Regions from separate parts of the Streptomyces solicathayae genome, predicted to be linked through region 3. Evidence: riboswitches for the same ligand, from Rfam matches in the RefSeq annotation. Region 3 holds a riboswitch; each other region holds the start of a gene.
The links. Region 3 has a riboswitch for cobalamin ahead of R2D22_RS25885 (prenyltransferase/squalene oxidase repeat-containing protein). Riboswitches for the same ligand answer to the same signal wherever they lie in the genome.
Positions count from the first base shown of each region.

Region 1: linked by a shared signal. The riboswitch ahead of R2D22_RS28620 (cobalamin biosynthesis protein) and the one ahead of R2D22_RS25885 (prenyltransferase/squalene oxidase repeat-containing protein) in region 3 are both predicted to bind cobalamin.
Region 2: linked by a shared signal. The riboswitch ahead of R2D22_RS33625 (energy-coupling factor ABC transporter permease) and the one ahead of R2D22_RS25885 (prenyltransferase/squalene oxidase repeat-containing protein) in region 3 are both predicted to bind cobalamin.

Region 1 is NZ_CP137573.1:6,179,341-6,189,648, reverse strand. It holds gene R2D22_RS28640 (hypothetical protein) at 1-1,336, opposite strand, end outside; gene R2D22_RS28635 (alpha/beta hydrolase) at 1,403-2,530, opposite strand; gene R2D22_RS28630 (inorganic phosphate transporter) at 2,850-4,115, shown strand; gene R2D22_RS28625 (hypothetical protein) at 4,128-4,349, shown strand; cobalamin riboswitch at 4,484-4,612, shown strand; gene R2D22_RS28620 (cobalamin biosynthesis protein) at 4,645-5,607, shown strand; gene R2D22_RS28615 (cobyric acid synthase) at 5,604-7,112, shown strand; gene R2D22_RS28610 (putative cobaltochelatase) at 7,159-9,195, shown strand; gene cobO (cob(I)yrinic acid a,c-diamide adenosyltransferase) at 9,195-9,803, shown strand; gene R2D22_RS28600 (cobyrinic acid a,c-diamide synthase CobB) at 9,797-10,308, shown strand, end outside.
Region 2 is NZ_CP137573.1:7,352,407-7,362,714, reverse strand. It holds gene R2D22_RS33645 (TerD family protein) at 1-827, opposite strand, end outside; gene dhaK (dihydroxyacetone kinase subunit DhaK) at 1,070-2,062, shown strand; gene dhaL (dihydroxyacetone kinase subunit DhaL) at 2,071-2,694, shown strand; gene R2D22_RS33630 (PTS-dependent dihydroxyacetone kinase phosphotransferase subunit DhaM) at 2,691-3,110, shown strand; cobalamin riboswitch at 3,201-3,395, shown strand; gene R2D22_RS33625 (energy-coupling factor ABC transporter permease) at 3,425-4,135, shown strand; partial or broken gene R2D22_RS33620 (energy-coupling factor ABC transporter substrate-binding protein) at 4,135-4,491, shown strand; gene cbiQ (cobalt ECF transporter T component CbiQ) at 4,759-5,508, shown strand; gene R2D22_RS33610 (ATP-binding cassette domain-containing protein) at 5,505-6,380, shown strand; gene R2D22_RS33605 (hypothetical protein) at 6,406-6,927, opposite strand; gene R2D22_RS33600 (SMI1/KNR4 family protein) at 6,946-7,503, opposite strand; gene R2D22_RS33595 (hypothetical protein) at 7,564-7,989, opposite strand; gene R2D22_RS33590 (hypothetical protein) at 8,019-8,327, opposite strand; gene R2D22_RS33585 (hypothetical protein) at 8,584-9,099, shown strand; gene R2D22_RS33580 (hypothetical protein) at 9,157-9,570, shown strand; gene R2D22_RS33575 (hypothetical protein) at 9,709-9,858, shown strand; gene R2D22_RS33570 (DUF3592 domain-containing protein) at 10,090-10,308, opposite strand, start outside.
Region 3 is NZ_CP137573.1:5,590,597-5,600,904, forward strand. It holds gene R2D22_RS25860 (aggregation-promoting factor C-terminal-like domain-containing protein) at 1-144, opposite strand, end outside; gene R2D22_RS25865 (ECF transporter S component) at 431-1,294, opposite strand; gene R2D22_RS25870 (ABC transporter ATP-binding protein) at 1,291-3,174, opposite strand; gene R2D22_RS25875 (energy-coupling factor transporter transmembrane component T family protein) at 3,171-4,283, opposite strand; gene R2D22_RS25880 (SCO2322 family protein) at 4,285-4,935, opposite strand; gene R2D22_RS25885 (prenyltransferase/squalene oxidase repeat-containing protein) at 4,932-6,194, opposite strand; cobalamin riboswitch at 6,256-6,421, opposite strand; gene R2D22_RS25890 (MBL fold metallo-hydrolase) at 6,454-7,494, opposite strand; gene R2D22_RS25895 (aldehyde dehydrogenase) at 7,624-9,093, shown strand; gene R2D22_RS25900 (ferredoxin) at 9,093-9,326, shown strand; gene R2D22_RS25905 (hypothetical protein) at 9,431-9,964, shown strand; gene R2D22_RS25910 (TetR family transcriptional regulator) at 9,991-10,308, opposite strand, start outside.

The sequences.
Region 1 (10,308 bases), 590 kb from region 3:
TGCGCGGGTGGCCGACCGCCCGGACCTCGTCGAGCAGGGCGGGGACGGTGCCCTGCACGGCGGATTCGAGGTGGCGGACCAGCAGGGTGCTCTCGCCGTGGTCGGCGACGGCGGCCGCGGTGTCCACCCAGAGCCAGGTCGCCTCCTCGCGGGTGAGCACGTCCTGGGCGTCGTCCGGGTCGGCGCCGTCGTACTCGGCGAGCCAGAGCAGTGCGTACGGGCGCAGCGAGGGCTCCTCGGCGGCGGCGCGCACCTCCGCCTCGGCGGGGGCGCCGACGACGCGGAGCGCCTCGAAGGCGAGCCCGCGCAGCAGGGCGTCCTCGCCACGGGCGACGGCGAGCAGTTCGGTGACGGCGCTGCCGAGCGTGCGGGCGGCGAGCCAGGCGCGGTACTCGGCGCGGGCCGGGCCGGGGGTGAGCCGGGCGCAGCCGCGCAGCATGTCCTCGGCGGACTGCTCGATGTTGCCGGCGGGGCTCTGCGCGGCGACGCAGATCTGCTCCAGCTTGACCCAGACCGCCCAGTTGCCGAGCGGGGTGAGGGTGGCCTGGCCCTCGCCGAGGGTGAGCGCGCCGACGGCGGCGAGGCCCTCCAGGGCCCAGCCGAGCAGCGGTGCGAGCGCCTCGGCGGCGAGTGCCTCGGTCGCGAGCCCCTCGGTCGCGAGCCCCTCGGTCGCGAGTGCGTCGGTCGCGGCGGCCGGCTCCGCGGGGTCGGCGGCGGTGTCCGGGGCGGGCACCTCGCAGCGTTCCTCGCGCAGTTCCTCGACGCGCTGCCGGAGCAGGTCGAGCAGCGCCGGGACGAGCACGGGCCCGGCGGACAGCTGGAGGAGGGAGAGCAACTGCGGGACGGCTTCGACGACCTCCGCGACGGCGCCGGGGGCGACGTCCTCGGGGGCGGGGTGCACGAGCGACCAGGCGTCGAAGAGCGCGACCCAGCCGCGCAGCACGGCGGAGTCGTCGCGGTCCCAGGCGTGCAGCCGCCAGCCGGGGCGGGCGGTGTCGCCGTGCAGCTCGACGAGCCCGGCGAGCCGGGCGCGGTCCCAGCCGGCCCGGATCTGGTCCGGCGTCAGGTCGAGTTCGGCGGCGGCCCGTTCCCGGGCCGGGAGTGCTTCGGGGGTCCGTGCGACGGAGGCCCAGCGGGCGATCCGGACGGCGTCGCCGAGGACGGTCCGCGCCTGGCGGGCCAGTTCCTGGCGGGGCGGGGTGCCCTCGGGCGGCCGCGGCGCCGGCCGGGTCCGGCGGGTCGTCACGGCCCGTCGGGCGGTGGCGAAGGCCCGCGGACGGACGAGTCGGAGTCTGGAGTTGCGCGCCAATTGCTCATCAGGCTTTCGAGACGTCACGGGGGCAGTCTTCCCGCTGACGGCCCGAAAGCCCAATCGGAATCCCGCGGCCGTCCGCGGCGGCCCCTAGAGCAGGGGGATGAGGAAGCGGCGCAGAGCCTCTTCGTAGCGGGTCGGGTCGGCGTTCCACATGGCCGCGTGCGGGGCGTGCGGGACGCTCCTGAGGGTGACCAGGTCCGGGCGGAGCGCCGCGAGTTCGCGGGACGGCTCCCAGGGCGCGAGGGTGTCGTCGGGCCCGTGGAACAGGAGCGCCGGCACCCGCAGGGCCTGCGGGTCGGTGGACTCCTGGAGCGGCTCGCCGTGCAGTCCGCTCCTGCTGCGCGCGGCGCGGACGGCGAGCGGCAGCAGCGGGGCGGGGGTGCGGCGGGCGGCGGCGAGGGCGCGCAGGGTGGCCTCCTGGTCGAGGACCGGGGAGTCGAGCACGAGGCCGGCGACGCGCTCGCGCAGTCCGGAGCCGACGGCGGCGTGCAGGGCCATGGTGGCGCCGGTGGACCAGCCGTGCAGGACGACCTTCTGGGCGCCGTGCCGGACCGCGTGCCGGATGGCCGCGTCGACGTCGCGCCACTCCGATTCGCCGAGGTGCCCGAGGCCGTCCGGGGAGCTGGGGGCGCCCGGGTCGCCGCGATAGGCAGGCATGAGGACGGGGATCTGGTGCCGGCGCAGGAAGGGCAGCAGATTGAGGGGGTGCTGCCGGGTGGTGCCGAGGCCGTGCAGGGTGATCACCCAGGTGGAGCGGGGCCCGGCCACGTGCCAGGCGGGCAGGGTGCCCAGCTCGCCGGGGATCTCGACGTCCTGGTACTCGACGCCGAGGGCGCTGAGCGGGGTCCCGGCGTGCAGCTGCGGGGTGAGCCGGACCTTGGCGCCGGTCTGCAGCGTGCCCTGTTCGACCCGTTCGAGCCGGCGCACGACGGTGTCGGCGGTGTGCGGGACGTGGTCGAGCACGGGGCCGACGACGGCGTGCACGTCGGTGCCCTCGATGCCGTACGTGCCGGGGCGGAGCGCGGCGAGGCTGCGGGTCAGGGTGATCCGGCCCGGGCCCGTGGCGTGGACGGTGAGTCTGGGGTCGCCGGGCAGGGGCCGGCCGGGCGGCGGGTTGAGGGCCGCGTCACTGGCGTACCGGCCGACCGCGTACACGGCCGCGCCGACACCGATCAGGGTGGTGACGGCCGCTGCCGTCGCTGTAGCCGGGCGCACCGTTCCAGTGTCGGTACGGGTGCGGCGCTCTGCCAGCCGACAGGGGGCCGCCAGGGTGACCAGAATCTCTTCCGACCGCGTCGGCCGGGGCGGCGACGGGCCGCCGGGCGATAGTGGCCGTACCGGCACACACCGGCCACTCCCCCACGAGTACGGGTATTACCGCCGGTCACACCCGCCTCGTTCGAGCGACCCCACGGCTAAGCGGAATCCCCGGAACCCGGTTCGAGACACCCCATCGCCCGACCCAGTTCATCTTCCGTTCACTCAGGTTGCTTACGTTCGACGCGCCACTGACGTCAAACGATTGCCTGGGTAAATGGAACACATCACGCTGCTGCTCGCCATTGTGGTCGTGACAGCTCTCGTGTTCGATTTCACGAACGGTTTCCACGACACCGCCAACGCGATGGCCACGACCATCTCGACCGGTGCACTCAAGCCGAAGACGGCGGTGGCCATGTCCGCCGTGCTGAACCTCGTCGGCGCCTTCCTGTCCATCGAGGTCGCCAACACGATCTCCAAGGGACTGGTCAACGAAGAGGGCATCCAGCCCGAAGTGATCCTCGCCGCGCTCGTCGGCGCGATCCTGTGGAATCTCGTGACCTGGCTGGTCGGACTGCCGTCCAGCTCCTCCCACGCTCTGATGGGCGGCCTCATCGGTGCGACCGTCGCCTCGATCGGCGTCAGCGGCGTCAACGGCGACGTCGTCGTCACCAAGGTCCTGATCCCGGCCGTCGCGGCCCCGCTGGTCGCCGGCATCGCCGCGATGCTCGGCACCCGGCTCTCGTACCGCCTCGGCAAGAACGCGGACGGCAAGGCGACCGAGAAGGGCTACCGGGCCGGTCAGATCGCGTCCGCCGGTCTCGTCTCCCTCGCCCACGGCACCAACGACGCCCAGAAGACGATGGGCATCATCACCCTGGCCCTGGTCGCCGGCGGCGCCCTCGCCCCCGGCTCGAACCCGCCGGTCTGGGTCATCGTCTCCGCCGGTACGGCGATCGCGCTCGGCACCTACCTCGGCGGCTGGCGCATCATCCGCACGATGGGCAAGGGCCTGACGGACCTCCAGCCGCAGCAGGGCTTCGCCGCGCAGACCAGCGCGGCCACGGTCATCCTGGCCTCCTCCCACCTGGGCTTCTCCCTCTCGACCACGCACTCCTGCTCCGGCGCCGTCATGGGCGCGGGCCTGGGCCGCAAGGGCGGCGTCGTCCGCTGGTCGACCGCCACCCGGATGTTCGTCGCCTGGGGCCTGACCCTTCCGGCCGCGGGCCTGGTCGGGGCCGGCGCCGAGTACGTCGCCCGTCAGGGCTCCTGGGGCGTCGCCGCCGTCACGGCCTTCCTGATCGCCTCCTGCGTCGCCATCTGGGTCATCTCCCGCCGCCAGGTCGTCGACCACACCAACGTCAACGACACGGACGTCGACGCCGAGCCCGCGGGTGTCGTGACCACGGCCATCGCGGCCGTCACCCCGCCGCCGGCCGGCTCCGTCGCCGCCGTCGCGGACGAGGACCTCAAGACCACCATCCCCACGCCGGCCCCCACGGACCCGGCCGCTCCCCCGGCCTCCGCCGCCGCGGTGTAAGGAACGAACGACATGAAGATCGACTGGGCAGCTCTCGGCTCCGTCTTCGGAGTCAGCCTCGTGGCGACCGTCGCCCTCGTGGGCCTGTTCACCCTCGGCATCGCCGGCCTCTCCAAGCAGGAGCGGGCCGCCGCGCAGGGCGGCTCCGCCGCACTGGCGCGGACCGGCGCGTACGCCTGCTTCGCGCTGTGCGCGGCGGCCGTCGCGTACGGCATCTATCTGATCGTCGCCTGACGATCCGGAACCACCGGCCGGGCGGGTCGCACCTTCGGGTGCGGCCCGCCCGGCCGTCGTGTTTGTGGTGCTTCGCACAGTGACCCGTCGCAGGTCAAGGGTGAGTTGACGGCTGTTCGCGGGGCGTGGTGGACTCACGGGGCCATTACGGCGGCAACGAAGAGGAAGCCCGGTGCGAATCCGGCGCGGTCCCGCCACTGTGACCGGGGTACGAGGTACGAGCCCCGGGAGCCAGGAACTCTCGCCGCCGGTCACGTCGAGCCAGGGCGCGGACCCTGAGTGAGGACAATGCGCCATGCCTGGCCGCAGTTCAGCCACAGCTGTCTTCGCGTACGGCGCCACCGCCGGTCTGGTGGCCGATCTCGCCCTGGGCGACCCGCGCCGGGGCCATCCCGTCGCGGCCTTCGGCCGGGCCGCGGGGGCGGTCGAGCGCGTCCTGTGGCGCGACCACCGCGGCTGGGGTGCGCTGCACACCGCCGCCTGCGTGGGCGGCGCCGCCGCCGCGGGCGCGCTCGCGGCCCGGGCCGTCAGGGGCCGGAGCACCGCCTCCGTCGCGCTGACCGCAGCCTCCGTGTGGGCCGTCGTCGGCGGCACGAGTCTGGGCCGGGAGGCCCGGGCGATCGGCGGCGCGCTCGCGGCGGGCGACCTGGAGGCCGCCCGGGAGCGGCTGCCCCATCTGTGCGGACGCGACCCGCAGGCGCTGGACGGTCCGGGGATGGCCCGCGCCGTCGTCGAGTCGGTCGCCGAGAACACCTCCGACGCCGTGGTGGGCGCGCTCGTGTGGGGCGCGGTCGCGGGAGTGCCGGGGCTGCTCGGCTTCCGCGCGGTGAACACCCTGGACGCGATGGTCGGCCACAAGTCCGCGCGGTACCGCCGGTTCGGCTGGGCGTCGGCCCGGCTCGACGACCTGGCCGGATGGCCGGGCGCCCGGCTGACCGCCGCGCTGGCCACCGTCGCCGGCGGCGACCGCCAGGGCGCGGTACGGGCCTGGCGCGCGGACGCGGCGAAGCACCCGAGCCCCAACGCGGGCCCGGTGGAGGCCTCGTTCGCGGGGGCGCTCGGCGTACGGCTCGGGGGCACCCTGTCGTACGGCGGGCGGGTCGAGCACCGGCCGGTCCTGAACGGGCCGGGCCGGGACGTGGCGGTGGCCGACATCGAGCGGGCGGTACGTCTGTCGCGCCGGGTGACGGCGCTGACGCTGGGGGTGTGTGTGGCCGGAAGGCTCGTGGCGGGCGCGTGGAAGCGGAGGGGTGCATGAGAGGCGGGGGGCTGCTGGTCGCCGGGACCACGTCCGACGCGGGCAAGAGCGTCGTCACGGCCGGCATCTGCCGTTGGCTGGTCCGGCAGGGGATCAAGGTCGCGCCGTTCAAGGGACAGAACATGTCCCTGAACTCCTTCGTGACCCGGGAGGGCGCGGAGATCGGCCGGGCGCAGGCCATGCAGGCGCAGGCGGCACGGGTCGAGCCGACCGCGCTGATGAACCCGGTGCTGCTGAAGCCCGGCAGCGACCGGTCCAGCCAGGTCGTGCTGATGGGCAGGCCGGTCGGCGAGCTGAGCGCCCGCGGGTACCACGGGGGCCGGCAGAAGGAGCTGTTCGAGCCGGTCCTCGGCTGCCTGGAGGAGCTGCGGAGCACGTACGACGCGGTGATCTGCGAGGGCGCGGGCAGCCCCGCCGAGATCAACCTGCGGCGCACGGACATCGTCAACATGGGGATCGCGCGGGCGGCGGAGCTGCCGGTGGTGGTCGTCGGGGACATCGACCGGGGCGGGGTGTTCGCCCAGTTCTTCGGAACGACGGCGCTGCTCGCGCCGGAGGACCAGCGGCTGATCGCCGGGTACCTGGTGAACAAGTTCCGCGGCGACGTGACGCTGCTGGAACCGGGTCTCGACATGCTGCACGGCCTGACCGGGCGGCGGACCTTCGGCGTCCTGCCGTACGCGCACGGCCTCGGCATCGACGAGGAGGACGGCCTGCGGGTCTCGCTGCGCGGCGCGGTGCGGGAGTCCGTGGTCGCGCCGCCGGTCGGCGAGGACGTGCTGCGGGTCGCGGTCTGCGCGGTCCCGCTGATGTCGAACTTCACGGACGTCGACGCGCTGGCGGCCGAGCCGGGCGTGGTGGTGCGGTTCGTGGACCGCGCGGAGGAGCTCGTCGACGCGGACCTGGTCGTCGTACCGGGGACGCGCGGGACGGTGAAGGCGCTGGCCTGGCTGCGGGAGCGAGGCCTTGCGGACGCTATCGCGCGGCGCGCGGCGGAGGGCCGGCCGGTGCTCGGCATCTGCGGCGGCTTCCAGGCGCTGTCGGAGCACATCGAGGACGAGGTCGAGTCCAAGGCGGGCAGCGTGGCCGGGCTCGGGCTGCTGCCCGTACGGGTCCGCTTCGCGGTGGAGAAGACCCTGGCCCGCCCGGTCGGCGAGGCGCTCGGCGAGCGCGTCGAGGGCTACGAGATCCACCACGGTGTCGCGGACGTACACGGCGGCGAGCCGTTCCTGGACGGCTGCCGGGTGGGCGCGGTGTGGGGAACGCACTGGCACGGCTCCCTGGAGAGCGACGGCTTCAGGCGGGCGTTCCTCCGTGAGGTCGCGACGGCGGCGGGCCGCCGCTTCGTCCCGGCACCGGACACGTCGTTCGGCGCGCTGCGGGAGGAGCAGCTGGACCGCCTCGGCGACCTGATCGAGGAACACGCGGACACGGACGCGCTGCTGCGTCTGATCGAGACCGGCCCGCCGGAAGGCCTTCCGTTCGTACCGCCGGGCGCGCCGTGAGGCGGCCGGTGGATCAGCCGTTGGAACTCGTGGAAAGGACCAGCCTGTGAGCACCCGGTATCCGTTCACCGCCGTCGTCGGGATGGACGACCTGCGGCTGGCGTTGCTGCTGAACGCCGTCAGCCCGGCGGTGGGCGGGGTTCTCGTGCGCGGCGAGAAGGGGACCGCCAAGTCGACCGCCGTGCGGGCGCTCGCCGATCTGCTGCCGCCGGTGGCCGTGGTCGCCGGGTGCCGGTTCAGCTGTGATCCCGCCTCGCCCGATCCGGGCTGCCCGGACGGGCCGCACCGGGCGGCCGGGGCCGACTCCCGGCCCGCGCGCATGGTCGAGCTGCCCGTCGGCGCGTCCGAGGACCGGCTGGTCGGCGCGCTGGACATCGAGAAGGCGCTCGCCGACGGTGTGAAGGCGTTCGAGCCGGGGCTGCTGGCCGATGCGCATCGCGGCATCCTGTACGTCGACGAGGTCAATCTGCTGCACGACCATCTGATCGATCTGCTGCTCGACGCCGCCGCCATGGGCTCCTCCTACGTCGAGCGCGAGGGCGTCTCCGTGCGGCACGCCGCGCGGTTCCTGCTCGTGGGCACGATGAACCCCGAGGAGGGCGAGCTGCGGCCGCAGTTGCTCGACCGGTTCGGGCTCACCGTCGAGGTCGCCGCCTCGCGCGAGCCCGAGCAGCGGGTCGAAGTGGTGCGCCGGAGGCTCGCTTTCGAGGACGACCCGGCCGCCTTCGCCGCCCGCTGGGCGGCCGAGGAGACCGCGCTGCGGGACCGGATCGTCGCCGCCCGCGCCCTGCTGCCGCAGGTCGTGCTCGGGGACGCCGCGCTGCTCCAGATCGCCGCGACCTGCGCCGCGTTCGAGGTCGACGGCATGCGCGCCGACATCGTGATGGCCCGGACCGCGACCGCGCTCGCCGCCTGGGCGGGGCGGACCGACGTCACATCGGAGGACGTCCGGCAGGCGGCGCTGCTCGCGCTGCCGCACCGCCGGCGCCGCAACCCCTTCGACGCTCCCGGCCTCGACGAGGACAAACTCGACGAGACCCTGGAGCAGTTCAAGGGCGAAGAGCCGGAGGACGATCCGGACCCGGACCCCGACGGCCCCGGCGACGGCGGCCCGGACGGGGGTGGCGGTGGCGGTGGCGTTCCGCCGCAGGGCGACGGGCCCGACGCCGCCCCGGAGAGCCCGTCCCCCGACGAGGCCCCCGCCCCCGCGCCCTCCCCCGGCGGCGCCGGAGAGCGCGCAGCCGTCAAGGCCGCCGAGCCGTTCCGTACGAAGATGCTCAGCGTGCCCGGTCTCGGCGAGGGCGCGGCCGGCCGCCGCTCCCGCGCTCGTACCGAGCACGGCCGGACCACCGGCGCCACCCGGCCCCGCGGCGCGCTGACCAAGCTCCACCTCACCGCCACGGTCACCGCCGCCGCCCCGCACCAGAGAGCCCGCGGCCGTTCCGGCCCGGGCCTGGTGGTCCGGCGCGACGACCTGCGGCAGGCGACCCGTGAGGGCCGCGAGGGCAACCTCGTCCTGTTCGCCGTGGACGCCTCCGGCTCCATGGCCGCCCGGCAGCGCATGAGCGCGGTCAAGGGGGCGGTGCTCTCGCTGCTCCTCGACGCGTACCAGCGCCGCGACAAGGTCGGCCTGGTCACCTTCCGCGGCCGTGACGCCGAGGTCGCGCTGCCGCCGACCTCGTCCGTCGACGCCGCCGCGGCCCGGCTCGAACAGCTCCCGACGGGCGGCCGTACGCCGCTCTCCGCCGGGCTGCTCAAGGCCCACGACGTGCTGCGCGTCGAGCGGTTGCGCGACCCGTCGCGCCGCCCGCTGCTGGTCGTCGTGACCGACGGCCGGGCGACCGGCGGCGGCGCGGACCCGGTGGCGCTCGCCGCCCGCGCCGCGCGGCTGCACGCCGCCGAGGGCACCGCCAGCGTGGTCGTGGACTGCGAGACCGGGCCGGTCCGGCTCGGCCTCGCCGGGGACCTCGCCCGTGAACTCGGCGGCACCGCCGTCACCTTGGACGAGCTGCGCGCCGACTCGATCGCCGGCCTCGTCCGGAACGTACAAGCCGAACACGCCACCGCCAGGAGGGCCGCCTAATGCCGCAGGGACAGCCGACCGTCATCCCCGACGACGGTCTCACCACCCGCCAGCGCCGCAACCGTGCGCTGGTGATGGTGCACACCGGTGTCGGCAAGGGGAAGTCGACCGCCGCGTTCGGCATGGCGCTGCGCGCCTGGAACCAGGGCTGGCCGATCGGGGTGTTCCAGTTCGTCAAGTCGGCGAAGTGGCGGGTCGGCGAGGAGAACGCGCTGAAGGCCCTCGGCGAGACCGGCAAGGGCGGCACGGTCACCTGGAACAAGATGGGCGAGGGCTGGTCCTGGATCCAGCGCGAGGTCGCCGAGGGCGAGCAGTCGCACGAGGACAAGGCGCGCGAGGGCTGGGAGCAGGTCAAGCGCGACCTGGCCGCGGAGAAGTACAGGTTCTACGTCCTCGACGAGTTCGCGTACCTGCTGCACTGGGGCTGGATCGACACCAAGGAGGTCGTCGAGGTGCTGCGCGACCGGCCCGGTCAGCAGCACGTCGTCATCACCGGCCGCAACGCCCCGCAGGAACTGCTGGACTTCGCGGACCTGGTGACCGACATGTCCAAGGTCAAGCACCCGATGGACGCCGGTCAGAAGGGGCAGCGGGGCATCGAGTGGTAGCACGTCTCGTCATCGCCGCGCCGTCCTCCGGGGCCGGCAAGACCACGGTCGCGACCGGCCTGATGGCCGCGTTCGCCGGCCGTGGCCTCGCGGTGTCCCCGCACAAGGTCGGCCCCGACTACATCGACCCGGGCTACCACGCGCTGGCCACCGGCCGCCCGGGCCGCAACCTGGACGCCTTCATGTGCGGTACGGGGCTGGTCGCGCCGCTCTTCGCGCACGGCGCGCGGGGCTGCGACCTGGCCGTCGTCGAGGGCGTGATGGGTCTGTACGACGGGGCCGCCGACCAGGGCGAGCTGGCGTCCACCGCACAGGTGGCGAAGCTGCTCAAGGCGCCGGTGGTGCTGGTCGTGGACGCGTCGTCGCAGTCGCGGTCGGTCGCGGCGCTGGTGCACGGGTTCGCGTCCTGGGACCCGGAGGTGCGGATCGGCGGGGTGATCCTCAACAAGGTCGCCACCGACCGGCACGAGCACCTGCTCCGGGAGGCGCTCGGCGAGTCCGGCGT
Region 2 (10,308 bases), 1.8 Mb from region 3:
GCTCCGGGCCGCCGGGACGGAGCCTCGGGCGAGCTCTGGGTCGAGCGCCGGGACGGGGCCTCGGACCGGGCCTCGGACTGGGCCTCGGACTGGGCCTGGGCGGAGGCATGCGGTGCATGCGGGCCCCGGCCGTGCGCCTGAGCCTCGCCCTCCGTCGGTCCCGAGCCGCCGCCGTGCCCCTGGCCCAGGGCCGAACCCGAGCCCTGCCCCCACTCCGTATCAGCAGCCGGCCCAGAGGACTTGCCCACGGCCCCGCGTGGAAGCTCCACCGGCCCCGGCGCGGCCGGGCCCGCAACCTTGCCCACGGCCCCGTGCGGAAGCTCCACCGGCCCCGGCCCGCCCGGGGCCGGAGTCGGCACCGAGATGCCGAAGTCCTCCGCCAGCGCCACGAGCCCCGCGTCATAGCCCTCGCCCATCGCGCGGAACTTCCAGCCACCGTCGCGCCGGTAGTACTCGCCGAGAACGAGCGCCGACTCGGTGGTCGCGTCGTCGATCTCGTACAGGGCGAGTTGCTCTCCGGTCACGGCGCTCAGCGTCCGCACCGACAGGCCGGGCACCTGTCCGAGCGTGCCGTTCCGGCCGACGGCAACGATCACGATGCGCCGGACGTCCGATCCGACACGCTCGGTGTCGAGGTCCAGCCGATCGACGGAGCGGTCGTCCACTGCGCCGGCCCGTTCGAGGACGATGTGTTGGACGGCCTTGCCGGCGGCGTCCAGGAGCAGCGCGAAGACCGCCACCTCCGGCACCCCCTCGCCGGCCGCCTGCCGGCCGACCTCGATCCGCCACTCCTGCCCGGGGACCGGCAGGTTCTCCCCCTTGATCATCTGCGTCACCGCGTCATGCTGGCACGCCGCTCCCAGTCCGGTCCACGCCCCGGTGCGGCAATACGGAAACGCCCAGGTCGTCCCGCACCTGCTTGAGATCGTCCGGATCCCACCGGTGGTTCACCGGTGCGCGCACGCTCCCCTGCGTCGATAATTGCGCCGTGACGCGCCTTCGCACACCTGCTCTGACCTGCGAAGACTCAGCTCAGCGGCTTGCCTGCCAGTCTCACCAGGAGGTACCCATGAGGATGCTGATCAACGTCCCCGAGACCGTCGTCGCCGATGCCCTGCGGGGGATGGCCGCCGCTCATCCCGAACTGGCCGTCGACGTGGAGAACCAGGTGGTGATGCGGCGGGACGCGCCCGTGGAGGGAAAGGTCGCGCTGGTGTCGGGAGGCGGGTCCGGGCACGAGCCGCTGCACGGCGGGTTCGTGGGGCCGGGGATGCTCGCCGCCGCGTGCCCCGGGGCGATTTTTACGTCGCCCGTGCCTGACCAGATGGTGCGGGCAGCCGCCGCGGTGGACAGCGGGTCCGGGGTGTTGTTCGTCGTCAAGAACTACACCGGTGACGTGTTGAACTTCGAGATGGCCGCCGAACTCGCCGAGGACGAGGGCGTCCAGGTCGCCAAGGTGCTCGTGGACGACGACGTCGCGGTGACGGACAGCCTGTACACGGCGGGCCGGCGTGGCACGGGCGCGACGCTGTTCGTGGAGAAGATCGCCGGAGCCGCCGCCGAGGAGGGGCAGCCGCTGGAGCGGGTCGAGGCGATCGCGCGTCAGGTGAACGCGAGTTCGCGCAGCTTCGGCGTGGCGCTGAGCGCCTGCACGACCCCCGCGAAAGGCAGTCCCACCTTCGATCTGCCGCCGGGCGAGCTCGAGTTGGGGATCGGCATCCACGGCGAGCCGGGGCGCGAGCGGCGCGCCATGATGACCTCCCGGGAGATCGCCGACGTCGCCGTCGACGCCGTCCTGGAGGACCTGCGACCGGACGGCCCCGTCCTCGTACTCGTCAACGGCATGGGTGCCACCCCGCTCCTCGAGCTGTACGGGTTCAACGCCGAGGTCCAGCGGGTGCTCGCCGAACGCGGGGTTCCGGTCGCCCGGACGCTCGTCGGCAGCTACGTGACCTCGCTGGACATGGCAGGCTGCTCGGTGACCCTGTGCCGGCTGGACGAGGAACTGCTGCGGCTGTGGGACGCACCGGTGGAGACGCCCGCCCTGCGCTGGGGCCGGTGAGGAGGGGAGTGCCCGACGTGACCTCGTACGATGCCGAACTCGACGCCCTGTTCTTCCGACGCTGGCTCACCGCCGCCGCTGACGCCGTGGACCGCGAGGCCGGCCGGCTCACCGAGCTGGACTCCGCGATCGGCGACGCCGACCACGGCGTGAATCTGCAGCGCGGCTTCGCCGCCGTCACGGCCGTGCTGGAGAAGGAGGAACCGGCCACCCCGGGCGCAGTCCTCGTACTGGCCGGGCGGCAGCTGATCTCCACGGTGGGCGGCGCCTCCGGTCCGCTGTACGGGACGCTGCTGCGGCGTACCGGGAAGGAACTCGGCGACGAGCCGGCGGTGGGCCGGCAGCGGCTCGCCGAAGCGCTGGGTGCCGGGGTGGCGGCGGTCGCGCAGCTCGGCGGGGCGAAGGCCGGGGACAAGACGATGCTCGACGCGCTGCTGCCCGCCGTCGCGGCGCTGGCCGAGTCCTTCGGGGCGGCCCGGGACGCCGCCGGGCAGGGCGCCCTGGACACCGTGCCGCTGCAGGCGCGCAAGGGCCGCGCCAGCTATCTCGGCGAGCGCAGCATCGGGCACCAGGACCCGGGGGCGACGTCCTCGGCCCTGCTGATCGGCGCCCTGGCGGAGGTGGCCGCGTGACGGGCGATCACTCCGCGAACCGGGTCGGGATCGTGCTCGTCTCGCACAGCGCCGCCGTCGCCGACTCCGTGGCCGAACTGGCCCGGGGACTCGCCGGCGGCGGCCCGTACGCAGCGCTCGCCGCCGCCGGCGGTACTCCCGACGGCGGCCTCGGCACCAGCTCCGAGCTGATCGCGGAGGCGGCGCGGGCGGTGGACGAGGGCGCCGGGGTGGCGCTCCTCGTCGACCTCGGCAGCGCTGTACTGACGGTGAAGGCAATGCTCGCGGAGGGTGACGAACTGCCCCCGGACGCACGGCTCGTGGACGCCCCGTTCGTCGAGGGGGCCGTCGCCGCGCTCGTCACGGCGAGCGCCGGCGGGGACCTGGACGCGGTGACCGCGGCGGCGTCGGAGGCGTACGGCTACCGCAAGGAGTGACCCGCGTACGGGAGCGGGCGGACGACGTGGGGCACCGGCCGGACGACACCGCCGAAACCCGGCCATGTTGTGATGCGCCTGGTCAACGCACTAATGTCGCAGGGCCTTGGTGTACGGGAAACCGGTGAAGTACCGGTGCGGCCCTCGCCACTGTGATCGGGAGGTCCGGCTCCATCCCTCGCGGGAAGCCACTGGACCGCTGCGGAGAACCGCTGCGGTGTGGGAAGGCGGAGTCCGGGCGGCATGACCGTCAGCCAGGAGACCGGCCAAGGTGCGTTGTCCATCCACGAGGTGCTGGAGAGGGTCTCCCAACCATGCATATAGCCGAGGGGTACCTGCCCCCCTTGCACGCGGCGGCGTGGGGTGCGGCGTCCGCCCCCTTCGTCGTCCACGGCGTCCGTGCCCTGACCCGTGAGGTCAAGGCGCATCCCGAGTCGACCCTGCTGCTGGGTGCCTCCGGCGCCTTCACGTTCGTCCTGTCCGCACTCAAGCTGCCGTCCGTCACGGGAAGTTGTTCGCACCCCACCGGCACCGGGCTCGGCGCGATCCTGTTCCGGCCGCCGATCATGGCGGTGCTCGGCACGATCACGCTGCTGTTCCAGGCCCTGCTGCTCGCCCACGGCGGGCTGACCACACTGGGCGCGAACGTCTTCTCGATGGCGATCGCCGGGCCGTGGGCGGGGTACGGGGTCTACCGGCTGCTGCGGCGCTTCGACGTGCCTCTGATGGTGACCGTGTTCTTCGGCGCGTTCTTCGCCGACCTGACGACGTACTGCGTCACCAGCGTCCAGCTCGCGCTGGCGTTCCCCGACCAGGGCACCGGATTCCTCGGAGCGCTCGCGAAGTTCGGGTCCATCTTCGCCGTCACGCAGATCCCGCTCGCCGTCAGCGAGGGGCTGCTGACCGTGCTGGTCATGCGGCTCCTGATCCAGTCCAGCAAGGGTGAACTGACTCGGCTCGGCGTCCTGCTGCGGGGCGGAACCGACGGCGGGAAGGCGACGACGAAGGAGGCCGTGGTCCGGTGATGAGTCGTAACGCGAAGATCAACACGTTGCTGCTGCTCACGGTGGCGGCGCTCGCCGTCCTGCCGCTGGTGCTGGGCCTCGGCGACCACAAGGAGCAGCCGTTCGCGGGGTCGGACGGGGAGGCCGAGGCGGCGATCACCGAGCTGGAACCGGACTACGAGCCCTGGTTCAGCCCGCTGTACGAGCCTCCGTCGGGCGAGGTCGAGTCCGCGCTGTTCTCACTGCAGGCGGCGATGGGCGCAGGGGTGCTCGCGTACTACTTCGGCCTGCGGAAGGGGCGGAAGCAGGGGGAGGCGAGGGCGCTGGCCGCTTCGGCGACGCGGGACGGGGCCGCGGGTTCGGGTGCGGACGGGGACGCGGGTGTGGATGGGGACGCGGGCGGGGGCGTGGACGACGACGCGCGCGCGAACGCGGCCACGGACGTACCCGCCGCCGGGGCTTCGGGGACGTCCGCGGAGGGGCCGTCGCGGCGGCCGTCCGCCGACGGGCTGTCGCGGCCCGCTGCCGACACCGCCTCCCGGCCGTCCGCCGACGGGCCGTCGGCTCCCCCCGCCGACGGGGCCTCGACGCCGTCCACCCGCCGGCCCTCGGCGCCGTCCACCGGCGACGCGTAGCCGCCGCCCGTGCTGCCGATCGACGCGGCCGCGCACAGCAGTCGCTGGCGCCGCCGCCATCCTCTCGACAAGGCCGTGCTCGGCTTCGGTCTCACGCTCTGCGCCGTGTGCCTGCCGCCGTGGCCCGGCGCGCTGCTGGTCGCCGCCACGACGCTGACCGTGCTGCTCGGCCCTGCCGGGGTGCCGCCCCGTCAGCTGTGGCGGGCGTTCCGGATCCCGCTGGGGTTCTGCGTGACGGGCGCGGTGCCGCTGCTGTTCCAGGTGGGCGGGCCGGGCTCGTTCGTGGCCCTGGCCCCGGACGGCCCGGTGCACGCGGGCGAGTTGCTGCTGCGTACCTCGGCGGCCTCGCTGGGCGTGCTGCTGTTCGCGTTCACCACACCGGTCTCGGACGTGCTGCCCCGGCTGGTCGGGGCGGGCGTGCCCGCGCCGGTCGTGGACGTGGCCCTCGTGATGTACCGGATCAGCTTCCTGCTCCTGGACGCGGTCTCCCGGATCCGGCAGGCGCAGGCGGCCCGGCTCGGCCTGACCACCCGGGCCGCGACCTGGCGTTCGCTGGCCGGCCTCGGCGCGACCGCGTTCGTACGCGCCTTCGACCGGGCTCAGCGGCTGCAGACCGGTCTCGCCGGGCGCGGCTACGACGGCACGCTGCGGGTCCTGGTGCCGCAAGCCGCGGTCTCGCGCCGGTTCCTCGCGGCGACGGCGGCCCTGCTGACCGGACTGGTCGCCCTCACTCTCGTACTGGAAAGGTCCCTCCCGTGACACCCGCAGCCAACCCCTCAGCGCCCCCTCCGCCCCCGGTCGTCGAGCTCGTGCGGGCGGGGTTCGCGTACGAGGACGGTCCGCCGGTCTTCGACGGGATCGACTTCGCCGTGCCGGACGGGCGTGCGATGGCGCTCCTGGGCCGCAACGGAAGCGGAAAGACGACCCTGATGCGCCTGCTGAGCGGCGGCCTGCAGGTCGCCCGCGGCGCGCTGCGGCTGGCCGGCGAGGACGTGTCGTACGACCGCAAGGGGCTGACCCGGCTGCGCACGACGGTGCAGTTGGTGGTGCAGGACCCGGACGACCAGCTGTTCGCCGCGTCGGTCGGTCAGGACGTGTCGTTCGGGCCGTTGAACCTGGGCCTGCCGGAGGACGAGGTACGGCTGCGGGTCCGCGAAGCGTTGGAGGCGCTGGACATCACGGCGCTGGAGGACCGGCCGACGCACCTGCTCTCGTACGGGCAGCGCAAGCGGGCGGCGATCGCCGGCGCGGTGGCGATGCGTCCGCGTGTGCTGATCATGGACGAGCCGACGGCGGGACTCGACCCGCACGGGCAGGAACGACTCCTCGAGATCCTGGGCCGGCTACGGGATGGGGGCACGACGGTGGTGATGGCGACGCACGACGTGGACCTGGCGCTGCGCTGGGCGGACGACGCCGCGGTGCTCTCCCCCGCCGGCCTGCGCACGGGCCCGGTCGAGGAGCTGCTCGCCGACGACGCCCTGCTGGCCGCGGCGCGCCTGCGCCGCCCCTGGGGCATGGCCGTGACCCGCCTGCTGCGAGAGCGCGACCTGCTCCCGGACGGCGTACCCGGCCCGCGCACGGCGGAGGAGCTGGACGCGTGGGCGGCGCGGGAGTCCCCCACCGCCTGAAGCAGCGGAAGCTGCCACGGCCTCCTCAGTCGTCGGCCGCGACCAGCACCGTCACCCGCCCCGCCTTCCGATCGACGGCCACGAACTCGTGGAACTCCCCGTGCACCCCGCCCCAGTCGTGGAAGTCCTCCTCGCCGAGCCCACTGAGCCGGTAGACGCGGTCCGCCGCGACCCACCGGTCGATCGCCTCCCTCCGCAGCTCCGCCGCCAGTCCGGCGGGGACGGTCTCGTACTGGTTCGCCCACTCCCACAGCGACCGCGCGGCCTCGTCCGCGCCCACGTGCTCGTACGCCTCGGGCGTGACGCGACTCAGCCAGTACGGCCCATGCCGCGTCCCGTCCGACGTGACTCCCCCGCCCGCGTAGTCGTCCCGGAACTGCTCGTGCCCGATGAGCGCGGCCAGCAGGGCTCGGTCTGCCAGCGCCGCCGCAGGCATCCGCAGCCGCTTGACGTCGACCCACCGATACCCATGCGCGGAAGCGCTTGCGAAGGGGTGGTCCCGGAAGTTGATGAAGGCGCTGCCTTCGTGGGTGAGTACGTCCCGCATGACCCCAGATCCGTTCCGTCAGACGCCGGAGGCCAAGCGGCTCGCCGCCCGGTCCCACGGCTGTGGTTCGGCCACATCGTCCCTGTCGAAGGCGTCCTCCTCGAACCAACCTGCTCCCGCGAGCCAGGTCTCCAGCCACGCGGCCAGACCGGCGGAGTCGAGAAACCAACACTCGTCCCACGACCCGCCGCTGTACGGATTCGGCTCGAAGAGCAGGACCTGGCCGTCCTCACTGAGGCAGTCGACGCCGGCATACATGGCACAGCCCCAGGTCAGAATCGGCAGAACGCCTTCGGGCCACTCCGGGTGCTCCGCTCCGACGGACGCCTCACGTCGCGCGAGGTATTCGCCGACGACACTCGAACCCGGGCCGAGCAACGGCAACAGCCGGTAGTCGGGGCCGAAACCACCATCAGCGACCTCGCGGTAGAGGCGGGCCAGCAGCGGATGCAGCGCAAAGCCCAGTCGCCCCTCGGCCTCCGCTATCTGCCCGTCGCCGACGGGCGCGGGAAGCTGCTCGTTCTCCGATACGGCCCGGGCGGCAACGCGTTGCACGAGGTCATCAACGGTGGTCATGACCGTGATGCTGACAGAGCCCACTGACAAGTCGACCAACAGTGCTGCGCAGGCCAGGCGTCACGCCGCACGGCAGGCGTCGCATGTGTGGCTGTCGATCGCTGCCGCCAGGCCCCGGGTCGCCGCTCGTACCGCCGGGTCCCTGTCGCTGGTCAGCAGGTCCACGGCGCCGCCGCCGCTGAGCACGGATCGGTGAGCTGCGTGTTGCACGTCGATGTGTTGACTGCCGTGTTCGAGGATCGCCTGCAGCAGTGCGATCACTTCGGGTCGGGTGGCCACGGATTCGGTCACGGCGAGATCCCACAGGAAGGGCACCGCGGCAACCGTCGCGTCGAAGACGGCCAGGTCACCGAGCCACAGCCCGAGATCACACAACGCATCGGCACTCGTCGTGGCGTCGCCCCAGGCCACCCGCGACAGTCGGCCCGGAACGTCTTCTGCGGATCCGTAGGCATGAGTCAGCTCGTGCCACCGAACGCGGCTCATGCCCTTGAGAATCGTCCCCACCAAGCCCACTACTGGATACCCATGCCCCACCGGTATGCGCGCCACGCGGCCCTCAGAGTTTCGAGCTCCGTGCGGGGGAAATGCCCACCCCACTTGCTGCGATAGGCACTCTCGCCGTACTCCGTGACTACCCCGTCGAAGCAACGGACCACTGCTCTGGCAACGACGTCGACGCTCTGCCGGGTGGACCAGATCTCACTTCCAGCGCTGTCGTCGTCACTGCTGTGGGCCAACTCCAGCAGTCGAATCGACACGTTGGCGTCTTCACGGTGGAAGATCCACCGGAACGCGGTGGGCTCGGCCTCGAGCCTCGTCATGGGTCCCCGACGTCGATCGGTGGATCGCTTGCACCCGTCTGAGTCTGGGGGATCGCGAGTCTGCCGACCACCGACTTCTGCGAAGCGGGCCGGCGCTCAACCGCCCGGCTTCACGGCCGAGGGCGGCGCGCTGACAGAACGGACGCGCCAGTCCCCTGAAGGGTGACGTCCCGCAGGTCCCGCAGTCAGGCGCCGGGGCGGCGTCTAGCGTCGGTCCCATGGGCAACGCCAACCACGCCACGCTCTGGGGCTCACCATGACCCGTACCCGTATCTCCCTGGCCGCGCTCGGGGTCCTGTTCGTTCTCGGCGGCGGTGCCGGTGGCTACTACTGGTACGCCGGGCTCGACGCGGCCTCCGGTGTCAGCGGGGTGTGTGTGCCCGAGGACGCCACCGATCGGGACAAGGCCGGTAACGTCGCCACGGTCGCGGTCGTGACCGTCGACGCGCACGTCGCCAACGGCGGCGGCGTGCGGTTGTCGCGGGTCACTGTGCATGACGTGCTCAAGGGGGATCCGGGCGCGACGTTGGTGATCGGGCGGTCAGTGCCCGTGCCAGGAAGCCACGACGACGCGTTCGTCCCGCTCGCGCCCGGGCATCGGTACGTCGTCGGGCTGAAGGAGGCCACGGAGTACCGCGACGGCTGGGTCTGGTTCGCGACGTCCGCCGACAATGACCTGACCGCCGCGCGTGCGCGCTGGGCCGATGCCGTCGCGCATCAGAACCCGCCCCGTCCCGACCGCCGCTGCGACGACCGGCGTGTGGCCCCGTAGCCTCTTCGGCTACGTGGCCGATCTTCGGTCATGCGGGCGCTGCTAGATTCGGCCGCCATGCGATCACGTGAGTACGACCTCGACTTCCGCGACCGGGCCAGTCGCACGCGCGCCTGGGGCATCGGGCTGTTGTCCTTGGCCGCGCTCCTGTGGGCATGGGGATTCCTGCTGCTCCTGACCCCGTACGAGGTGGACCGGAAGCCCGACGACCGGCACCCCGAGGAGTGCGAATCGCGGTTGTTCACGGACCTCGGCACGGCCAACGAGGGTGTGTACCGACACGACTGGTGCGAGAACGAACGCGACTGGCCCGAGGCACTGGCCGTGCTCGGGCTCTCCCTGCCCCCGACCGCCGCCGGGGTCACGCTCTTCACGATCGGTACGGTGAGCCGCCGCATGAGCGCCCACTCCGAGGCCATGCGGGAACTCGACAAGCTCGCCGCCACGCCGGAGGCGTCGCCGGAGGCTTAGCGCCTTCCGACCGATCATGGTCGTGGGCGGTTCGGCATGATCGCTGGGTGAGCATCATCAGCAGCTCTGGTTCGTCAGACCGGGCCGCTACGCGCATTCGAGTCGCTCTCCTTCGGCAACTTCGATCCCGAAGAGGCTGTGATCGAGTGGGAGTGCCTGATCGCCGGCGTCGGCTTCGACGACCTCGTCGAAGCCGACGGGCCTCGTCTCGTCGCCGGCCAGTATGGCGACGGGTGCGTCATCAGCGCCCGACGCCAGGGCCTGAATGTCTACTGTCGGGTCGCGTAGGCGATCACTTTCGGAGCCAGTAACAACGGACGCCGCGGTGGCGGTCGCCGAGGCAGACGTAGCCGCGCTTGGCGCAGCGCGTGACAACGGCTCGGGTGCTTGAGCGGTTGATCGCCCGTTCGACGGTGTTGCGCTACTTGTAGCGGTTCTCGGCATCCGCCAGATCACCATGCCCCCCGTGTCGTCATGGGCGAGCCTTGACGTAGGTCTGCGGCAGGAGCGCCTGCGGCCTCACCACCAGTCGTGGGACGCTCCGAACCCCCAGAGCAGCAGCAGCGTCATCAGCCCGATGAAGACCGCCAGGACGGCCGGGATGACCAGCGCGCGCCAGGCCCCCGGGCCGGCGATCGTCGCCAGCTTCTCGGGGGCCGCCGGGTCGTACGACACCCGTACCGGCGCCCCCTCCTCGAAGCCGAAGGCGCTTGGTGAGGGGTCGGTGAAGCGGATCTC
Region 3 (10,308 bases):
GGCGATCGACTTCGCGTCGGTGGGAGCAGCGGAAGCCGAGGCCGTCGTGCCGAGGACCGCACCCGAGGCGCTCAGCAGCACGGCTGCGGAGACGGCGAGGGTCTTCTTGCGGTTGTTGGCACGGGTGGCGATGGAGCGGAACAAAACGCGACCTAACGTCGGGGACATGGGCTGTCGCCGGGCGTTTCAGGCAAGCCGGAACCAGAGCCCGGGAGACCCGGGAACTGGGGGAGTGGCCTGTCCGAGGCGCTGCGCTGGTTGCGCTGCTGCCCGGCGACGACTCCAGAGAAGCAGGGTCCGGAAGCCCTGGCAACGACCCCCTCTTACTAGGACGAATCGGATGTCCGGAGAGCCGTGGGGGTGCGGTATGTCCGAATCAGTGCAGGTAGGAGGGGGTTGTGGGTGGTTTACGGAGGGGCGGAACCGTCTCCTATTTCACGTCGTATGTGACGTGGGTCCTGTGGGGCGGCTCACCGGGAAGGGGCCTGTGAGGGCCCTCGAATGTGACCTGGGCCTCGAAGCTCGCGCGTCGTGTGGCCCGGCGGAGGGCCTTCAGGAGCGGTCCGCCGACGGTGAGGGTGAGGACGACGGTCAGGGCGGCGCGGCCCAGGTCCCAGCCGAGGGACGTCGTCACGTAATAGACCGCGAAGCGGAGCAGGTTCTCGTGGACCGGGGCCTCCGGTTCGAAGGAGGCGCCCGAGCCGAGGCCGGTCACGATGGGCCAGCCCTGCAGATTCATGATCGCGCCGTACGCGAACGCGGCGAGGAAGCCGTACGCGGCGAGGAGCAGCAGCTCGGCGCGGCCGCGGAGCCTGTGAGAGCCCGGGAGGAGGCCCGCGCCCATCGTGAACCAGGCCATCGAGAGCATCTGGAACGGCATCCACGGGCCCACACCGCCGGTGAGCAGGGCGGACGCGAACATCGTCACCGAGCCGAGGACGAAGCCGAAGCCCGGGCCGAGGACCCGGCCGCTCAGCACCATCAGGAAGAACATCGGCTCCAGGCCGGCCGTGCCCGCGCCCAGCGGGCGCAGCGCCGCGCCCACCGCGGCGAGGACGCCGAGCATTGCGACGGCCTTGGCGTCCATGCCGCTGTCGGCGACGGTCGCCACGACCACGGCGACGAGCAGCGGCAGCAGCGCGGCGAACAGCCACGGGGCGTCGCCGGCGTGCGAGGTGACGGCGGCGTCCGCGTCGGCGAGGAGCGGCCAGCCGAAGGCCATGACCCCGAGGAGCGAGATCAGCGCGATGGCGGCGGCGGCGCGGGGGCCGAGACGGACCGGGCGGGGGCTCATCGCTGAAGGGCCTCCTGCACCTGGGCGACCGTGAGCCAGGGCTCCGGGGAGAGGATCTTCGCGACCTGGGGCGCGAAGGCCGGAGAGGAGACCACGACCTCGGCGGTCGGGCCGTCCGCGACGATCTCGCCGCCGGCCAGGATCGCCACCCGGTGCGCGAGCTCGGCGACCAGCTCGACGTCATGGGTGGCCAGCACGATCGCGTGGCCGTCGGCGGCGAGGGCGCGCAGCACGTCGACGAGGCGGGCCTTCGCGGCGTAGTCGAGACCGCGGGTCGGCTCGTCGAGGAGGAGCAGCGGCGGGCGGGCGGTGAGGACGAGGGCCAGCGCGAGGGCCAGGCGCTGGCCCTCGGAGAGGTCGCGGGGGTGGATGTCGTCGGTGACGCCGGGGAGCAGGGCGGAGACGAGGTCGCGGCAGGTGCCGGGGGCCGCCGCCGCGTCCGTGTCGGCGGCGGCGCACTCGGCGGCGACGGTGTCCGCGTACAGCAGGTCGCGGGGCTCCTGCGGGACGAGCCCGACGTGCCGGATCAGCTCGCGGGGGTCGGCGCGGTGCGGGGTGTGCCCCGCGACGAGCACGCTGCCGGAGGTCGGCTCGACCATCCCGACGAGGCTGCCGAGCAGCGTGGACTTCCCGGCCCCGTTGCGCCCCATGAGCGCGACGGTCTCCCCGGCGCGGACGGTCAGATCGACCCGCCGCAGCGCCTCGACCCGGCCGCGGCGCACGCCGAGGGCGCGGACGTCGACGAGCGCGTCGTGGGGGGTGACGGGGGCGGCGGGGCGCCGCCGGAACGGGAGGAGTCCCCCACCCCGCCCCGTCCCGGCCGTACTCATCAGAGGCTCTGCCGCGGCCTGCGGCCCGCCGCCGCGCGTCGGTTCGGCGGCTGCGCCTCCGGACCCCGCCGGGCGCCCGGGCGTCCCGCCCGCGCGGCCCGACGGCCCGGTTGCCTCGCCCCCGGTACGGGCCGGCGTGGCCACCTGCCCGGCGGCCGTTCCGGCGCCTGCAGGTGCGCCGCCCGCCCCGGGCCTTTCCGGGGGGTCGGGGACGTGAGTCCCCGGGGTTCGGCCCAGCAAGCGGGCCCGCAAGGGGCCGGCGGCGCGGCGGGCGTCCCGCACGGTCAGGGGCAGCGGGCTCCAGCCCGCCGCGCGGCCCAGGGCCACCACCGGGGGGTGGACCGGGGAGGTCGCCATGATCGCTTCGGGGGTGTCCATCACCGGCGCCGCGCCCCGGCCGGGGAGCAGGATCACGCGGTCCGCGTACTGGACGACCCGTTCCAGGCGGTGCTCCGCCATCAGGACCGTCGTGCCCAGGTCGTGTACCAGGCGCTGCAGGACCGCGAGGACCTCCTCCGCCGCGCCCGGGTCCAGCGCGGACGTCGGCTCGTCGAGGACCAGCACCTTCGGGTGCGTGGTCAGGACCGAGCCGATCGCGACCCGCTGCTGCTGGCCCCCGGACAGCGTCGCGATCGGGCGGTCGCGCAGCTCCGCCAGGCCCAGGAGGTCCAGCGTCTCCTCGACCCGGCGCCGCATCACCGCCGGGGCGAGCCCCAGGCTCTCCATGCCGTACGCCAGCTCGTCCTCGACCGTGTCCGTGACGAAGTGCGCGGGCGGGTCCTGGCCCACCGTGCCGACCACGTCTGCCAGTTCGCGCGGCTTGTGCGTACGGGTGTCCCGCCCCGCGACCGTCACCCGGCCCCGCAGCGTCCCTCCCGTGAAGTGCGGGACCAGACCCGACACGGTGCCCAGGAGAGTCGACTTGCCGACTCCCGACGGGCCCACCAGCAGGACCAGTTCGCCCTCGGGGACGGTCAGGTCCACCCCGCTCAAGGTCGGCTTCCCGCCGTCCTCCTCGTACGCCACCTCGACGTTCTCGAAGACGATCACAACGACTCCTTCGGCACCGGGGCCACCCACGCCGGCAACAACCCCGGCAGTACGGACAACGCCGGCCACACCGGCAACTGCGGCCACACCAGCGGGACCACCCCGGGATGCAGCGCCTCGGGCGCGTACCCGTTCGCCCAGATCATCAGCCCGGCCACCGCCACGCCCGATCCGGCGGCCAGCCAGGCCCGCACCCCCCACCGGTCCGGCCGGTACCGGGTCCGCGCCGCGCGCCTGCCGCCGAGCCGCAGCCCGGCCACCGCCGCCGCTAGCCCGAGGAGCAACAGCGGCAGCCCGTACGAAGCGCCTTCGGCCGCCAGCAGCCCGTACGTACCCGCGCACACCCCGAGCAGCCCGCCCAGCGTCAGCACATTGGTCGTCCGCCGGACCGCCGCCGGAACCTGCGCCGTACGGCCGTACCCCCGCGCGTCCATCGATGCCGCGACCGCGATCGACCGCTCCAGCGCGCCCTCCAGGACCGGCAGCCCGATCTGCAGCACCGCCCGCACCCCGCCCGGCGACCGGCCGCGCAGCCGCCGCGCGGTCCGCAGCCGGGCCACATCGGCGACCATGTTCGGCGCGAACGTCATCGCGACGACGACCGCCACCCCCGCCTCGTACAGCGCGCCCGGCAGCGACTTCAGCAGCCGCGCCGGGTTCGCCAGCGCGTTCGCCGCGCCCACGCAGATCAGCAGCGTCGCCAGCTTCGCGCCCTCGTACAGCGCGAACACCACCTGCTCGGCGGTGACCCGGCCCCCGATCCGTACTCCCTGCGCCCACTGCGGCAACGGCAGCTCCGGCAGCGTGAACAGCACCTCCGTGCCCGGGATCGACGAGCCGAGGACCACCGTGAACACCAGCCGCGCGGCCACCACGACCAGGCCCAGCTTCACGAACGCCCCGTACGAGCGCGACCAGGGCGCGTCGGTGCGGCGGGCCGCGACCACATAGCCCGCCACCCCGACGATCAGGCCGAGGAGCAGCGGGTTCGTCGTCCGGGACGCGGCCGTCGCCAGGCCCAGGGCCCACAGCCACCACGCGCCGGCGTGCAGCGCGTTGGAACGGGTCGCCTCAGGCGCGCGGATCGACTCCACGACGGAAGATCTCATGTCAGCCGCGTCGGCGGCGCGCCTGCCACAGCCCGGCCGCACCGAGGGCCAGTACGGCCGCCCCGCCCGCCACGACGCCGACCGACGGCCCGGAGTCCGCGTCCTTCCCGGCCGCCGAGGGCTTCGACGTCGGCTTGCCCGCCGTCTTCGCCGGGACCTCCACCTGCTCCCCGCAGCCCGTCCTCGGGTACCCCGAGATCCCGCACAGCAGCGCCGCGCTGTTGTACCGCAGCGGCTTCGCCACCGCCGCCAGCGCCTCCGCGCTCGTCCCGTCCGGGCCGATCCGCGCGCAGCCGGTGCGCTGCTCCGGCGGCGTGCCGCCGTCCGCGGCGTCCTCGGGCGTGCCGAAGTCGATGACGACCGCGACCCGCTTCGTACCCGCCTTCGGGGGCGTGTCCGCGCAGACCTTCGCGAAGTCCGGGGCGGTGCGCGGCCGCGCCGCGTCGGCGGAGTCCACGCTGAGCGCGAACCGGAAGCCGTTGACGTCGCCGTCCGCGGGGCGGGCGGTCGCCGGGCCCTGCGTGGCGTACGCCCACTTTCCCGCGGCGCCGTCCCAGAACGACCAGTAGCGGTACCCGGCCGCCTGCGCGGGCGCGGCGGCGAGCAGCGTCAGCAGGACCGCCGTGACGGCGGCGCCCAGTCGGCCCCTCACTTCTTGCGCCCGCTCAGCAGGAACCCGATGCCGACGCCGACGACCGTGCCGATGCCGATGATCCACCAGATGTTGAACGAGCCCTCGTCCTCGGCGTGGTTGCCGGTCGTCTCCGGACCCTGCGGCGCCGGGCCGGTCGCGTTGAGGCCCTCGACGAGGTCGGTGCCGCCGAACTTGTGCGGGTCCGCGCCCATCGCCTTCGCCGCGAAGATCAGCTGCGCGTACGCGGCCGGTCCGTTGGTCTTCGCCCACGCGGGGGCGTTCTTCTCCAGCCAGGTGAGCGCGCCGGTGGCCTGCTGGGTGTGGCCGGACGCGCCCAGCGCGACGACCGCGTCGGCGGTGTTGCCGAAGTCGGGCTGCTCGGCCGGGTCGGTCGCGCCGGGCATCGGCGGGCTGAGGAGGTGGCCGGTCTTCTCCAGCGCGGCGGCCAGGTAGGAGGCGCCGTTGAGCGCGGCCCGGTCGATGGTCTGCGGGGTCTTGTCCTCGCAGCTCGGGTTCTGCTGCGGCTGCACGTTGCCGGCGAGGATGCCCTTGCCGAGGCCGGCCAGCGCGGCGGCGGCCGTCGCGTCGGCATTGGCGAACAGCTTGCCGGACTTGTCCGGCTGGTACGCGAACGCGCCCGGCCCGGCCTTGTCGGAGCAGGGCAGCGCGAAGGTGAGCAGCGCGTCGTACGGGGTCCTGCCCGTCGTCGACTTCACCGCGCCGGGCTTCTCGCCGCTCGCGGCGAGCGCCCCGATGACGATCGAGGTGGAGTTGGCGTCGCTGGGGCTGCCGGGGTTGTACCCCCAGCCGCCGTCCGGGTTCTGGGCGCTCTTCAGCCAGCCGGAGGCCGACTTGACGGCCTGGGTGACCGCGTCCGTGGCGCCGCCCTCGGCGACCTTCGGCCGCTCGGTGCCGGACAGCGCCTGGAGCGCGACGGCCGTGGCGTTGGTGTCCAGCATGGTGGCCGGGTCGCAGTTCTTGGCCGGGTCGGGCCGGTACGAGGTGAACGCGCCGCTCTCGCACTGCTGGCCCATCAGCCAGTCCACGGACACCTGGGCGGGCTTGATGCCGACCGAGTGCTGCGCGATGAACGCGAGCGACTGGCGCCAGACGCCGTCGTAGGTGGGGTCGTTCACGCCGTACAGGCCGGACGGGATCACCGGGGACGGGGCGGGAGAGGGCGCGGCGGACGCGGCGGGGGCGGCGATCCCGGCACCGGCGGTGCAGAGCACGGCGGTGGCGGCGAGCGCCGCGGCGGCGCGGCGGACGGTGGTCATGCGGGCGGGCCTCTCCTGCGGGCCGGGCTCCGGCACGCTTCGGGCACCAGGCTCGGCTCCGTATTCCTCGACGGTGCCGGCGGTCACGTCCCGACGGGGCATTCCGACTCACCACCGCCAGATGGACGGTGGCTCACGGTTGCGGGTCAGTGCCGGAATTGCACCGGCTTCCCCCCGTACGGGCATGATGACGACTCGCACACTCTACCGGCAGGTACTCCGCGTGAAGCCGGGGTGCGAGCGGCCTCACACGCCGACCTCACACTGCCGCGTACGCCACCGGCTCCGTCCCCGGCACCGCCTCCGCGCGCCCCAGCTTCACGAGCCGTCGCAGGTGCGCCTCCGCCTCGCTGACGGCGATGTTCCGGGAGCCGTAGGGGATCTGCTCCCACGGCCGGTTCCACTCCATCCGCTCGGCGAGCTGCCACGGTGTCAGTGGCGTCGCAAGGAGTCCGAGGAGTCCGGTCAGCCGCTCCTCGTGGTGGTCGAGCAGTTCCCGTACGCGCCCGGCGGCGTCGGTGAAGGCGTGCTGGTGGGCCGGGAGCACCTCGGCGACGCCCAGCCGGCCGATCCGCTCCAGGGAGTCGAGGTAGTCGCCGAGGGGATCGGTGACGGTCGCGTCGTCAGGGTCCTCGTACAGGCCGATGTGCGGGCTGATCCCGGGCAGCAGGTGGTCGCCGGAGAAGAGCCGGCCGCGGCCGGGCAGGTTCGCCGGGTGCTCCTCCTCCAGGTGCAGGCAGACGTGCCCGGGGGTGTGACCGGGCGTCCAGATGCCGCGCAGCCGCCGCCCCGCGAGGTCGAGCAGTTCGCCGGGGACGATCTCCCGGTCGGGCAGGGCGGAGCGCAGCCCGGGCAGGGTCCGCATCCGCCCGCCGGCGGCGCGGGCCGCGAGCAGGGGCGCGGTGTGCTCCTCGGGCGCGCCGACGGCGGCCAGCTTGCGCGCGAGGTAGTCGAGCCACTCGCCCGGCTCGGACGAGCGGGTACGCCGGACGACGGCGGCGTCGGCGGCGTGCATGGCGATCCAGGCCCCGGACTCCTCCCGGACCCGCTCCGAGAGGCCGTGGTGGTCGGGGTGGTGGTGGGTGATGACGACGCCGTGGATCTCGGGCACGGACGTGCCGAGCTCCGCGAGCCCGCCGGTGAGTTCGTCCCAGGAGGCGGGGTCGTCCCAGCCGGTGTCGATCAGGACGGGGCCGCGGTCCGTGTCGAGGAGATGGACGAGCGTGTGGCCGAGCGGATTGTCGGGGATCGGCACCCGGATGGACCAGACGCCGCCGCCATGCTCGGTCACTCGGGTCATGATCCCTCATCTCCACGTACCAGTACGGCCATTGCTCACTATAACTAGAACTGATATCAGTTCTGAAACAGCGTCAGAACCGACACCGCGTCGACGCCGAAGTCGCCGGTCCACGGGAGGCAATCAGCCATGACCGAGCTTGTGGAGCACGGAAAGCTGTTCATCGGCGGGGAGTTGACCGACCCGCTCGGCTCCGGCGTCATCGACGTGATCTCGCCCCACACCGAGCAGGTCATCGGGCGGGTGCCGCACGCCTCGGAGGCGGACGTCGACAAGGCCGTCGCGGTCGCCCGCCGGGCGTTCGACGAGGGTCCCTGGCCGCGGATGTCGCTGGAGGAGCGGATCGCGGTCGTCACCCGGATCAAGGACGCGATCGCCGTCCGGTACGACGAGATCGGCAAACTCATCAGCGCGCAGAACGGCTCCCCGTACTCGTGGAGCATCATGGCGCAGGCGCTCGGCGCGATGATGGTCTGGGACGCGGCCATCAACGTCGCCCGCGGCTACCGGTACGAGGAGCGGCGGGCCGGCGCGCTGGGGCCGATCCTCGTCCGGCAGGAGCCGGTCGGCGTGGTCGCCGCCGTCGTGCCCTGGAACGTCCCGCAGTTCACCGCGGCCGCCAAGCTCGGACCGGCGCTGCTGGCCGGCTGCACGGCGATCCTCAAGCCGTCGCCGGAGTCGCCGCTCGACGCGTACCTGCTCGCCGAGATCGCGACCGAGGCCGGGCTGCCGGAGGGTGTGCTGTCGATCCTGCCCGCGGACCGGGAGGTCAGTGAGTACCTGGTCGGCCACCCCGGCATCGACAAGGTCTCCTTCACCGGCTCGGTCGCGGCCGGCAAGCGCGTCATGGAGGTCGCCTCGCGCAACCTCACCCGGGTCACCCTCGAACTCGGCGGCAAGTCCGCCGCGGTGGTGCTCCCGGACGCCGACCTCGAGACCGCGGTCGCCGGCATCGTCCCGGCCGCCTGGATGAACAACGGCCAGGCGTGCGTCGCGCAGACCCGGATCCTCGTCCCGCGCAGCCGGTACGACGAGATCTCCGAGGCGTTCGCGGCCGCGGCCGGCGCCCTGGTGGTCGGCGACCCGCTCGACCCGGCGACGCAGGTCGGCCCGCTGGTCGCGCAGCGTCAGCAGCAGCGTTCGCTCGACTACATCCGGATCGGCCAGGACGAGGGCGCGAAGGTCCTCACCGGCGGCGGCCGCCCGGCCGGCCTGGAGCGCGGCTGGTACGTGGAGCCGACGCTGTTCGGCGGGGTCGACAACTCCATGCGGATCGCCCGCGAGGAGATCTTCGGCCCGGTCATCTGCCTGCTGCCGTACGGCGACGAGGCCGAGGCGCTGCGGATCGCGAACGACTCCGACTACGGCCTCAGCGGCAGTGTGTGGACCGCGGACGTCGAGCACGGCATCGACTTCGGCCGCAGGGTGCGCACCGGCACCTTCAACGTCAACACCTTCAGCCTCGACATGCTCGGACCGTTCGGCGGCTTCAAGAACTCCGGTGTGGGGCGGGAGTTCGGGCCGGAGGGACTGGCCGCGTACCTGGAGCACAAGATGATCCACCTGCCGGGCGGGTACGAGGGACCGGAGGAGGCGTGATGGGAGACCGCTGGCACGTCGAGGTGGACCGGAGGGTCTGCATCGGCTCCGGGATGTGCGTGAACCACGCGCCGAAGGGCTTCCGGCTCGACGGGGCCCGCCAGTCGCACCCGCAGGTGCCCGAGGCGGACGCCGACGAGCAGGTGCTCGCGGCGGCGGAGGGCTGTCCCGTGGAGGCCATCACCATCACCCTCCTGGACGGCGGGGAGTCGGTGTTCCCGCCCGAGGAGTGACGCAGCGGTGACGAAGGAGTGACCGGGGAGTCGTTCACGCGTGCAAAACTTCTGCCTTGATCACGGGGGCAACAGGCCCGCGTGCACCCAGGATTGGGAGAGTCGTGCGCAAGGCGATGGTGGCGGCTGCGGCCGCCGGTGTGATGCTGCTGGTCGCGGGCTGCGGTACCGAGGGCGGTGCGGACAAGGGCGGTTCGTCCACGACGGGCGGGTCGTCCTCGGCCGGCACCGGCGGCGGTTCGGAGGCGGGCGGCGAGAAGCTGACGGCCGACGCGGTGAAGAAGGAGATCGAGACCGCGGCGACCGGCGCCGGTTTCGCGCAGGACGCCACCGGCGACCCGGTGCCGGCCGAGCTGAAGGACTGCATGGTGTCGTGGACGGCGGATGCCGAGAAGGCCGCCGATCCGAAGAAGTCCTACACGGACACCGTCACGGCGCTGACCGGGGGCGGCTGGACAGAGGGCCAGAGCCTCGACAAGAGCGGCTCGACGATCAAGACCCTGGCCAAGAGCAACTGGCAGCTGAAGGCGAGCAACCACAGCATGGGCATGCTGAAGATGGTCATGTTCGTCGGCACCGACACCGGCCCGGAGTGCGCGGCGCTGTTCAAGGCGGACCTGGAGAAGAACAAGAAGTAGGGCGGGACGTCCTGGCGCCGAGACGCTCAGTCGTGCCGGGGGCCGGGATCGGTCCCCGGCGACGTCAGGTCGATCAGCCGGCACACGGTCTCGATGTCGATCTTCACCTGCGCGATCGACGCCCGGCCGGACAGCCAGGTGATCAGTGCCGAGTGCCAGGTGTGCTCGATCACCCGGACCGCGGAGAGCTGTTGCGGGGTCGGGTGGTCGAGCCCCATCGCGTCCAGGATGATCTTGGTGGTCTGCCGCGACACCGTGTCCACCTCGGGGCTCACGCTCCGGTCCGCGAAGGTCAGCGCCCGCACCATCGCGTCCGCCAGGTGCGGTTCGCGCTGGAGCGCGCG